2 regions of the Peribacillus sp. FSL K6-5616 genome follow, and region 2 is predicted to be linked to the other one. Evidence: riboswitches for the same ligand, from Rfam matches in the RefSeq annotation. Region 2 holds a riboswitch; the other holds the start of a gene.
What was found. A riboswitch is a leader RNA that binds a small molecule or an ion and turns the genes downstream of it on or off. The one in region 2 is predicted to bind cobalamin.

Region 1 (5,876 bases), 4.6 Mb from region 2:
ATATGGAGAAAAAAGCTCCATCGAAGGACTTTCAAGCATGCAGATGACAACCTATGTCGCAGTTGCATGGATGGCGCGCGCTTTTTATTTCAATAATATTGACCGCGAAATCGCCACTGAGATTAAAGACGGCAAGGTTGCCATTGAGATGATCCGGCCTTATAACTATTTAGGCATGAAAACGATGCAAGGACTTGGGGAAGGGATATTCCGTTTCTTCTTCTTCTCGATTCCGGGGATGCTGCTGGTAGCTTTCATTTTTCCTATCGAATTGCCGCATGAGCCGGTTACGTGGGGGATGTTCGGCATTTCCTTGCTGTTCAGCTTCATCATCAATACACAAATTAACTTATTGACGGGAATCACTACCTTTTTCTTATATAATAATGCCGGATTAATCCGCGCTAAAAGGGTTATCATTGATTTATTTTCCGGTCTGCTGCTGCCCATCAGTTTCTACCCGATATGGGCGCAGGAAGTGATGAAATATTTACCCTTTCAAGGGATCAGCTATGTACCAAGCATGATTTTTACGAACGGTTACAGTTCAGGCGAAATTGGCATGGCGCTTTTACAGCAGTTAATTTGGTGCATCATTCTCATAATACCGATTCAGCTTTTATGGATAGTCGCAAAAAAACAGCTGATTATTCAAGGAGGTTGACGGGATGTTTTATGTATCGATGTTTTTTCAATATGTGAGTCAATATATGAAAACAAGATTGCAATACAGAGCGGATTTCTTCATGGAAATCCTATCTGACCTGCTCAATCAGGTCGTGAATCTGGTATTTATCTTAGTCGTTTTTGGACATACCCAATTTTTAAGCGGCTGGAGCCGTGAAGAAATTATATTCATTTATGGGTTTTTCCTTATCCCATTCGCCCTTTTTTCAGCCTTTTTCAACATCTGGGACTTTAATGACCGCTATATCGTCAAAGGTGAAATGGACCGGATATTAACAAGACCGATCCATAGCCTGTTTCAAGTCATTTTAGAAAGAATCGAGCTTGAAGCGTTATTTGGTGTTGTGACCGGTTTGATCATCATATTCTATTCGGGGATTTCATTGGATTTGCAGCTTGCGTGGTATGACCCGATTCTTTTCATCATTTTTGCAATAGGTGGGGCCCTTGCCTATGCAGCCATATTCGTTGCGATAGCAAGCATTGGGTTCTGGTCGGATGCGAAAACATCCATCATGCCAATGATGTACAATATCGGGAACTACGGGCGCTATCCTGTTGATATTTATAATAAGGTCATCCGTTTTGTCCTTACATGGGTGCTGCCATTCGCGTTTGTCGGTGTCTATCCGGCATCTTATTTCCTAAGAAAAGAAGAGTGGTATGTTTATGCATTTGCCACACCTGTAATTGGGGTTGCCTTTTTCGTGATATCCGTTTTCATATGGAATCAGGGAGTGAAGAGGTACCGCGGGGCAGGGAACTGAAAGAACCCCTTCAACAGCATTCATGTTGAAGGGGTTTTTGTTTAGTTCCTTTTTTTCTTTCTTTCGATATATCTAGCTTTGGCTTGAACATATTGCTGTTTTTCCTCTTCCGTTTCCGGAATGACCTGAGGGACGTTTGTCGGCTTACCTTCTTCATCAATGGCCAGCATCGTTAAAAAAGCGCGTGCCGTTAGCTGTTTTTCACCTGTTAATAGGTTCTCACGTTCCACTTTCACGAATACCTCCATTGATGTGCGATGAGCACAGGTGACATAAGCTTCAAGGTTGATCGCGTCCCCTGTTTTGATGGGAGCCAAAAAATCAAAAGAGTCGCTTGAAGCAGTCACAACGGGTTTTCGACAATGGCGCATAGCGGAAATGCAAGCTATTTTATCTACATAGGCCATTACTTTTCCGCCAAAGATGGTATTATGATGATTTGTATCCGGTGGAAAAACAAGGTCGGTTAAAAAAGTCCGTGACTGCCGTGTTGGATGGGCAACGTTCTTCTCAATCATTTGCCTGTTGGTTTACTAAAAGGTTTTCACGGACGATTTTTGCTGCTTCGACCATGTTTTTCAGGGAAGCGACGGTTTCCGGGATACCCCTTGTTTTCAGGCCGCAGTCGGGATTGATCCAAAACTGGTCTTTATCCAATACCTTTATGCCCCGTTCAATCATATCGACCATTTCTTCCACTGCCGGCACACGCGGGCTGTGAATATCATACACCCCCAGGCCAATGCCTTTTTCATATGTTTTTTCCTCGAATGCGGAAGCGAGCTCCCCATGACTGCGGGATGTTTCGATGGAAATTACATCGGCATCGAGGGAGGAGATGACGTCCATGAAACTGTTGAAGTCGCAATAGCACATATGCGTGTGAATTTGGGTTGTATCCTCCACGCTTGATGTGGATATCAAGAATGAATTCACTGCCCAGTTCAAATACTCGTCGCGATCGCTTTTTTTCAATGGCAGACCTTCTCTAAGTGCAGGTTCATCAACCTGAATCATTTTAATTCCAGCAGATTCCAAGGCAATGATTTCTTTTTCCAAAGCGAGCGCCAGCTGATAGCAAACATTCTCCCTGGAAATATCATCACGGACAAATGACCAGTTCAAAATCGTAACAGGACCTGTCAGCATTCCCTTCACCGTCTTCTTCGTCAGTGATTGTGCGTATACACTTTCCTTGACTGTCATCGGTTCGATGAAATGGATGTCGCCGTAGATGACTGGAGGTTTCACACAGCGGGATCCATAGGATTGTACCCAACCCTTTTCTAAAAAGACGAATCCGCCGAATTTATGGCCGAAGTATTCAACCATATCCGTCCGTTCGAATTCCCCGTGAACGAGAACATCCAAACCGATTTCTTCTTGGACTTCGATCCACCTAACGATTTCTTCGTTAACGTATGTTTCATATTGCTGGGCTGTCCATTCTCCTCTATTGAATTTCCCGCGTGCTTGTTTAACTTCAAATGTCTGCGGAAAGCTGCCGATCGTAGTCGAAGGGAGAAAAGGCAATTTGAAAAATTCCTGTTGTTTTTGGTAACGGTCTTTAAATGGAAGCTGACGGCCGGCGGTCCTGGTTTTAACCTTTTCGACATTGGATTGTACAGACCCGTGATTTCGGACATTTGAATTGGCTAACGTTTGAATCGTAAATTTATTGGCATCGACTTTTTCGGCGATTGCTTCAATGCCTTGATTATTCCCTTTGACCAAAAGTGTGATTTCCTCAAGTTTCTCATCAGCGAAAGCAAGGGCCTCTTTCACTTCTTTTGAAAGGGCGGTTTCATTACGAACGGTCACCGGGACATGAAGCAGGGAACAAGAGGGCTGTAGCCAGATTTGGTCCTCGGCTACCTGTTTCTTAAGTGTCTCGATCAATTCGATTTTTTGGGATAAATCAGATAGCCAAATGTTTTTTCCGTCAATCACACCCGCTGCAAGCACTTTGTCCTTCGGGAAACCGAATGCCTCAAGGTTACTTAAATTCCTCCCTTTATCATGTACAAAATCAAGACCGATCCCTTGGACTTGTAATTCGATGACTTCTTGGTAATGTTCCACCGCATCAAAGTATGTTTGTAGCATGATGTTCAGGTTTGGTGCTGCTTCATTCAGTTTTTCATAGAGGTAAGTAACGGTTTGCATATCATCCTTGGAAATGGATGAAACAAGGGAAGGTTCGTCCATTTGAACCCACTTCACGCCTTCTTGCTCCAACTCCCGCAGGATTTGCGTATATAGGGGAAGCAGGCTCAGGATGATGCCAGGGATTTCTTGTTTATTGAAGCCTTTTGAAAGGGAGAGGAAAGTATAAGGTCCGATCAAAACGGGCTTCGTTTCGATCCCTAGCTTTTCCTTGGCTTCCCGATATGCTGTAAGTGGTTTATTTTCTGTTAAAGTAAGCTGTGCCAGTTTTAATTCAGGGACAATATAGTGATAGTTCGTATTGAACCATTTCGTCATTTCGGAAGCGACTTCATCATTGTTTCCGCGGGCCATTGAATAATAAACGGAAAGGGGGACGCTTCCGCCTTCATATGCTGAATAACGTTCAGGAACAAGACCGAACATGACGGACATATCGAGCATTTGATCATAAAAAGTAAAGTCGTTGACAGGGATGATATCAATGCCTTGTTTCTTCTGTTTTTGTAAGTTGCCTAAACGGATGGCTTTTAGTTGTGACGTAAATTCCGCTTCATCGATTTTACCGGACCAGTAAGCTTCCAATGTACGTTTCCATTCACGATCTTCCCCGATTCGAGGGTAACCCAAACTGCTGCTTTTCAAAATTCCCATCCTCCTACATTCATTTGATCGAACAATAAAAAAGCATTCCTAACCGTCAAAAAAGAAAGTTAGAAATGCTTAAAATAAAGAGGCATGCAAAATGCCCCTTACAATTATAAGGTCCCTAACACCTCCCTATCTCCCGTAGGTTAAAACAGTGTTGTCGAAATAGGCAGGTCTCCTGACTTAGGGAATATCATTAGCGGCTGGCCTTCCCGATCCGTTGATCAGTGGCATATTGATTGACGCTAACATTCCCATTACAGTGGCGGGACCGTGCCGGAATTACACCGGACTTCCCTATTAATCCTAATGAAAATTAGGAACCTATTTCCACATATGAAATTTTGCAAAACCTGCCTTGTTAATTGTTTGCAGGTCAAATATTTATAAAATAAAAATTATTATAAAAATTTAGACAATCTTAACATATCCGACCAAAAGGGTCAACATGGAAAAAAGATTCGGGAAAGTTTCCGTTTAATGAGTTTGTCGGTGATAGGGCTGATTCCTAAAAAAGAATATATTGTTTGGACAGGGAGTATGTATAGAGGGAGTGGCGTTTTGAAATGGGGCGTGGGGGATGACTTTCTACATCTTGATTGCAGGAATCATTTTTTGCATGGTGATGAGCATTCGTACGTTATTTCTTGTTGAGTCGGGAGGAAAGAAGTTTTCTCTTGAGGATATGCTATGGCTTGGCAATTTATATGCGACGATATTAGTTGGATTTGCACTGATATATTTATTATACGAGCTTCAGAATCATTCGGTGATTCTTGATATGGGCAATCGGTTGGATGGGACTTTCTATGAACAATTGAAGACTTCTTTTTATTTTAGTGCGATGACGATGTTTTCTGTAGGGTATGGAGATATAGCCCCGATTGGCATGGGCAGGATGATAGCTACCATTCAGGCCTTCATTGGGTATACACTGCCGGCAGCGTTCGTGATTCGGACGGTGATCGATCTGGAGCAGAAAGATAGGAAGGATAAATGAAAGTTGTGTTTCTTTCGATTATTGGGTACTCTTACCATAATGAAAGAAATGGAGGGTTCAATATGACTGTTAAAATTGGAGAAAAAGCACCTGATTTCAAACTCCCTGCAAACAATGGTGAAATGGTTTCCCTATCGGATTTTAAGGGGAAAAACATTGTTTTATATTTTTACCCAAAAGACATGACGCCAGGTTGCACGACGGAGGCCTGTAATTTCCGGGACCATAATGAGCAATTCGAGGAATTGAACGCGGTAATCCTTGGTATCAGCCCAGATCCAGCGGCACGTCATGAAAAATTCATCGAAAAACATGGATTGCCTTTTCTGCTGCTGGCTGACGAAAATCATGAAGCGGCTGAATCATTTGATGTTTGGCAATTGAAAAAGAACTTCGGCAAGGAGTATATGGGCATTGAACGTTCAACTTTCCTGATTGATAAGGTTGGAAATGTAGTCAAAGAATGGCGTAAAGTAAAGGTTAAAGGCCACGTCGAAGAAGCGCTTGAAACTCTTCGCGAACTCGAAAAATAAGGGATAGGCAGATGAAGGATGAGAGGATAACGAAGCTTGCAGCCAGGCTGATTCATCATTCGATACAATTACAGC
Region 2 (5,876 bases):
CAAGAATCCCGAATAATTCCCCCTTATGTACATCAAAAGAGACAGAGTCCAAAACAGCTTTGTTGTGATATCCACCTGTTAACCCTTTTACTTCAAGCATCCGTTTTACCCTTCTCTCCGTCTCTTTAATAAAATCAGCGCAAATGCAGGTGCCCCGATAAGTGAGGTGATCACCCCGATCGGCAGTTCCGATGGGGCAATGATCGTTCGTGCTACAAAATCGGCCAATATCAAGAATCCGCCTCCTATCAACAATGACAACGGAAGCAAATGTTTATGGTCAGGTCCCCAAATCTTTCGGACAAAATGAGGAATGACCAATCCTACAAAACCAATCGCCCCTGAAACGGCAACGGCTGCCCCTGTCAATGTCGAACCGGCTATCAAGATCCACATTTTCCGCCGCTTGACATTCACACCTAAGTGTTTTGCCCGGTCTTCCCCGAAAGTCATCGCATTCAATTCACTTGTATTCATGATCAAGGTCAACGAACCAATGATAAAAAACGGCAAAATGATTACGATATAATTCCATCCGCGCATTGAGACGCTTCCCATCAGCCAGCCGATGATTTGTCTTAATTCATCACCCGTCAGCGCAATCATCAATGAAATGAAGGCACTTAAAAACGAGCTGAAAATGATTCCCGTTAAAATGATCGTTTCCACTTTCATCGATCGATCCATTTTTTTTGCAAAAGTCAGTACGCAGAGCATCGTGAGCACTGAACATAAGATACTCAATGCCGGAAGGGTATATAAACCGATGAATGGCAGTGATATATTCAAGAATATTGTCAAAACGGCTCCGACCGATGCTCCTGATGAAATACCTAATGTGTAAGGATCAGCGAGCGGGTTCCGGAGCAGTCCCTGAAAAGCCGCACCCGCAATCGCAAGTGATGCCCCAACCAAACCAGCGAGCAGCACCCGCGGCAAGCGGATGTTCATCACGATATTCGTTAGCATCAAATCCGGATCGGCAGAAATCGGCAAGTGTAAAATCTCCTTGCCGATTATTTGTATAAGTACGGGAATCGGTACTGGCACCGAACCAAAGGAAATGCCTATCGTCATTGCGAATAACAAAATGAACAACGCAATCAAATAAGCAAACGCCCATTTAGTTGTTAAATTGATTCGGATAGACTGATTTGGCAAGTTCCTCTACTCCCTCTATCAAGCGTGGACCGGAACGGGTCACCAAGTCAGAATGGACATCAAAGACTTGGCCATTCTTAACAGCATTTACGTCTTGCCATCCTTTTCGGCCCTTCACTTCACTTACTGCATCTTTCGTATAATAACCATACGTTGTAATGATGACATCAGGATTTGCAGCAATCATCGACTCTTCATCAATCTTTGCCCAACCGTCCAAGTCGGCAGCAGCATTATCCGCTGAAATAATAGTAAGCATCTCATTCATGAAAGTATTTTTTCCCGGTGTGTATATTTCCGGTGAAGGCGAAACTTCCACTAAAACGGTCTTCCTATCCTCTTCCTTTACGGATTTGGCTTTTTCCTCGATATCCTTTAGCTTCGTTTTCATACCCGCAACGATTTCGTTTGCCTTGTCATGTTCACCCGTTGCCTGTCCAATCATTTCAATAGAATCATAGACTTGGTCAAAGCTTTGTGCATCATTGACTACGAGGACATCTATTCCAGCATCCTTAAGCTGCTGTAAACCCTCATTCGAATTATGGGCACTTGATGCATGCGCAAGAACAAGGTCAGGCTTCATCGAGACAATCAGCTCCGTGTTCATTTCCATTCCGCCAACTTTTTGAATTTCTTTCGTTTCCTCCGGGTAATTATCATTGTCGGAAACACCAACGACCTTTTTACCCAAACCAAGTGCAAAGACCACTTCCGTATTACTTGGTATCAACGAAACTATTTTCTTCGGTTGTTTTTCTATCGTTACTTTTTCCCCACTTGCATCTTTAATCGTAATCGGGAAAGCTTCGTGTTGAGCATGATTCGTTTGCTCCTTTTCTTTTCCTTCATCAGCAGCACCACCGCAGCCAACCATCATGCCTGCAGTCAGTAACATTAACAGTATCAGACCAAAAATCTTCTTCATTTTCATTCCCCACAATCTTTTTATTTAATTTCTTCATACCTAACAGAGAAAACCAATCCTGGAAGATGCCCCCAAAACAAAAAGCATCTCCCGTTAAACGGAAGATGCTTGCATGGCAACAATATCAATACGGACTCTATCTTAGGGTCTGCCACACACCTTCCCATCCGCGTAGGTTACAGGTGTACGAATTCTGGCAGGTCTCCTGGCTCATGGTCATCGTCAACGGCACCTTCCCATATCTCATACAGTGGTACACAGCCGTCAGCTCCCATATACAGTGGCGGGACCGCGTTGGCATTTCACCAACTTCCCTTTTAAGTCATTAAGACACCAAATCGTTCATATGTATATAATTTTCACTGCCTTCATTATACACCATGTAAGAATCGATTATTATATGATTTTTCTGAACAAGTGCGAAATGACCCTTCCGCCTTCAATGCTTTGAAGCATGTTCAATCAGCGACGCAAACCCATTGATCGATAACCCCGGTGAAATCCGAACTCTATGCAGAGCATGCATCCCTTGGTCGCTTGAAGCTCCCCCAGGTTCGGTAGTGACTGCCATTTTGTATCCAGCTTCTTCTGACAGCTTGAGACTCTCTTCGTTATACCGGCCAACCGGATAGGAAAGCACTGTCGTGTCCTGGTCGAGGATACGGTCGAACAGCACCTTCGACTGAACCATTTCCGCTTCTTGCTGCTCTGCCGTCATGCGGGTCAGCTCCAAATGGTTGATGGTATGGCTTTCGATTGAAATCCCATCCCTGCTCATCTCCAACATTTGATTTTCAGTCAGGTGATGACCTTTATCTATGGACTTCCCGATCATGAAGACAGTTGCTTTCATATCATTTTCTTTTAATATCGGGAAAGCCTCCGTGTAGTTATCTGTATAGCCATCATCAAAAGTAAGCCAGACGCACTTCTCACTTGGCATCCGATTCTCGGTTAAAACGAGGAATGCTTCTTCAGGGGATAATGTATAGTAACCATTCTCCCGAAGCCAAGCCATTTGTGATCGAAATTCCTCCCTTGGAACCCGAAGGCCATTACCTTGGGAAATGCTGTGACACATCAATATCGGAAGCTGGACCGGGGACTCGGCCGTTATCCAGTCTCCCGTATCGATTTGTCCCTCCGGATCCTGCCCGGTCCCATTCTCAGCCGCTTCGGCCACTTCAATGTCATCTTCCGCAATCGGTGCAGCCGTCTTTTTGCCTATCCCCTCTAAAACCCCTTGTGTGCTTCCAGGTAAAATCAAAATCCCCAGCAATGCCGCCATCCTTTAAAACTCTATATTTTTCCCCTATCATTCTCCTGATTTTTTTATAGTATAATAGTACCAGAAAACCAATGAACAATAAAGTATTCCATTTGATGAAAAAAGAGGAAAAACGCGAGCTTAGCGATGCGCTAAACATTTATGAGGATTTTTTTTCATAAGTATGTGCTATTAGCTTGAAAAGTTTGCCTATAAGAAATATAATAAATAAGTCGTCGACTTTAATATATGTCCCAGTAGCTCAGCAGGATAGAGCGACAGCCTCCTAAGCTGTAGGTCGTAGGTTCGATTCCTATCTGGGACGCTAATACAGACAGTAAAAACCCCTTATATATTAAGGGGTTTTCTGTTTTATATGATTTCAAATGTTTTATATAACAGTTTATTTTGCCGAAAATGAGTATTTCATTAATTAAAGCGCCCGGTCATGGGTGCTTTAATTTTAAAGGAATTTCTCTCCCTTTGTCGAATTTCTAATTTATCGACATAAAGGGAGAACTAAATGACAAATACTAATTACTCACCCAAACCGTTTCTTTGTCTTCATTGTGGAAACGAAACCATTATGCAAATTGTTGCAAAACACAATGACCAAGAATTTGAATACACTTTCCACCCAGAATATAATGAGGAAGTTCCTTGGGCAGTATATGATACCTCGTATACATTATATAAATGTCCTGTGTGTTCAAAGGTTACTCTTAAATCTATAGAATCATTTGATGGGATAAAGGACCATAAAGGACGGGTTATTGAAACAGAGAATATTCTCTACCCAATACAAACAGGAGACTTGAAGTACGTTCCTGAAAGGATAAAGGGTGCATTTGAATCAGCGCTTAAAACTAAAAATGTAGATAGAGTAATGTGTGCCATTGGGCTAAGGAGAACTTTAGAAATGCTTTGCTATGATCAGAAAGCTGAGGGGAAAACATTATATAAAAAGTTAGTTGATTTATCAGACAAGGCAATAATTCCTAAAGTTTTGGATAAAGTATCACATTTAATTAGAGACTTGGGAAATGCAGCTGCTCATGAAGAGAATGTAGAATTCGATATCCACATAATTAATGATTTAATCCGATTCACAAGAATTATTTTGGATTATGTTTATGTAATACCGAAAGAATTAATAAGAATTCAGGAACAATTTGATTTGAATAAAAAAGAGGCTTAAACTCCTTGAACATATAAAAAAGGCATCCATTCATTGGGTGTCTTTTATTTTGAAGGACATCAACTTCTTTTGAGCTGTATAATCTAATAATTCACAAAAAAGCACTAACCTTTGAGGAGAGAGCTTTTTTGTGTTTGTAATCGACAATGACATCGTGATGTTATCTATACCAGTATCCTGAATAAACAGTACCGCTTACTGTTGAATAAGACGAACTAGTATAAAACGTTACCTTAATTCTAGTTTTCGCATTCTTTTCAGCTACGCCTGTGAACGTTCTACTTGAAGGGCTTCCAAAATCTATGTAACCTGTCCTTGTTCCGATTGTTGTATAACTTCCATTAACAGATCTTTGTAGATCCATTTTCCAATAGGTTTTACTAATAGATTGATAGCCAGATAACGTTATTGTTCCTACAACATCGGATCCGGAATCTTTTCCACATACTTTGAAAGTTCTTTGAAATTCACTTCCAGTTGAAATATCAGAACAACCTGATGCTGCTGATGCACTTGGTGTAAATGTAAATAGTCCAGTAATCCCTATTATTGAGATTAACATGACAATATACATTTTTTTCATGTTTTTTTCAATTTTAACACTCCTTGAATATTTTTCTAAACCCGAACATAGTAACACATGTTAGACATGTAATATATAAAAAATAGGTCATTTTCACTATAAATAAATTATATAAGTGACTTCGATCAAAGTCTTACCTAAACTCACAAACCTATGTTATTAATTTGATTGGTGTACTACAAACTGAGTGCTTTCTATTTGAAGAGTATTATTATTTACATATTCCAAAAGTCATCGTAGTCGACGTGTTCCCCAGTAAGTTTTCTCAATGTTTTAATCAGCTTCCCTGCATTCTTCATTGATGGTTGAAAAGCATCTCCCTGGCAAATCCGACTAATTGTTGCTTTATTAACTTTGCTCTCTTCTACAAGTTCTTGTTGTGAAATTTCATGTTGATCTATATACCTTCCGAATTTACTCTTCGGCTTCCCTAATTTAAACATGTTCGGCACCCTCCTAGATTTTATTTAGTCACCAGAATGTCCAAAATAGGACAGTGGGTTAAACATAAATTGTGATAGTCTGTATTAGGAGGGATATTATGACAAAAAATGTGTATGTTTTAAAAATGGTTTTGGTTTTTGTGTTTCCCGTATTTACCTTTATTTATTTAAACGACAGATTTGGTATGATCCCTGCTGCTCTAGGGGGATTGATTTTACTTATTGCCTTAAGTACCCTTTTATTTTTTAGAAAAGAAAAGAAAGTGAAATGAAAAAACGGTAGTCATTAAAAACTA

Region 1: it holds a riboswitch for cobalamin, as region 2 does, so the genes downstream of both, metE (5-methyltetrahydropteroyltriglutamate--homocysteine S-methyltransferase) here and MHB45_RS24015 (ABC transporter substrate-binding protein) in region 2, are expected to answer to the same signal.

The regions. Positions count from the first base shown of each region.
Region 1 is NZ_JBBOYT010000001.1:322,689-328,564, forward strand. Features, by position in the region: gene MHB45_RS01470 (ABC transporter permease) at 1-664, shown strand, start outside; gene MHB45_RS01475 (ABC transporter permease) at 669-1,454, shown strand; gene MHB45_RS01480 (acyl-CoA thioesterase) at 1,496-1,972, opposite strand; gene metE (5-methyltetrahydropteroyltriglutamate--homocysteine S-methyltransferase) at 1,965-4,274, opposite strand; cobalamin riboswitch at 4,420-4,611, opposite strand; gene MHB45_RS01490 (potassium channel family protein) at 4,849-5,268, shown strand; gene bcp (thioredoxin-dependent thiol peroxidase) at 5,331-5,801, shown strand; gene MHB45_RS01500 (aminopeptidase) at 5,813-5,876, shown strand, end outside.
Region 2 is NZ_JBBOYT010000001.1:4,941,393-4,947,268, forward strand. Features, by position in the region: gene MHB45_RS24005 (heme ABC transporter ATP-binding protein) at 1-100, opposite strand, end outside; gene MHB45_RS24010 (FecCD family ABC transporter permease) at 106-1,161, opposite strand; gene MHB45_RS24015 (ABC transporter substrate-binding protein) at 1,124-2,095, opposite strand; cobalamin riboswitch at 2,268-2,442, opposite strand; gene MHB45_RS24020 (polysaccharide deacetylase family protein) at 2,529-3,377, opposite strand; tRNA gene MHB45_RS24025 (tRNA-Arg) at 3,608-3,681, shown strand; gene MHB45_RS24030 (DUF4145 domain-containing protein) at 3,880-4,554, shown strand; gene MHB45_RS24035 (hypothetical protein) at 4,715-5,137, opposite strand; gene MHB45_RS24040 (helix-turn-helix domain-containing protein) at 5,353-5,580, opposite strand; gene MHB45_RS24045 (hypothetical protein) at 5,679-5,852, shown strand.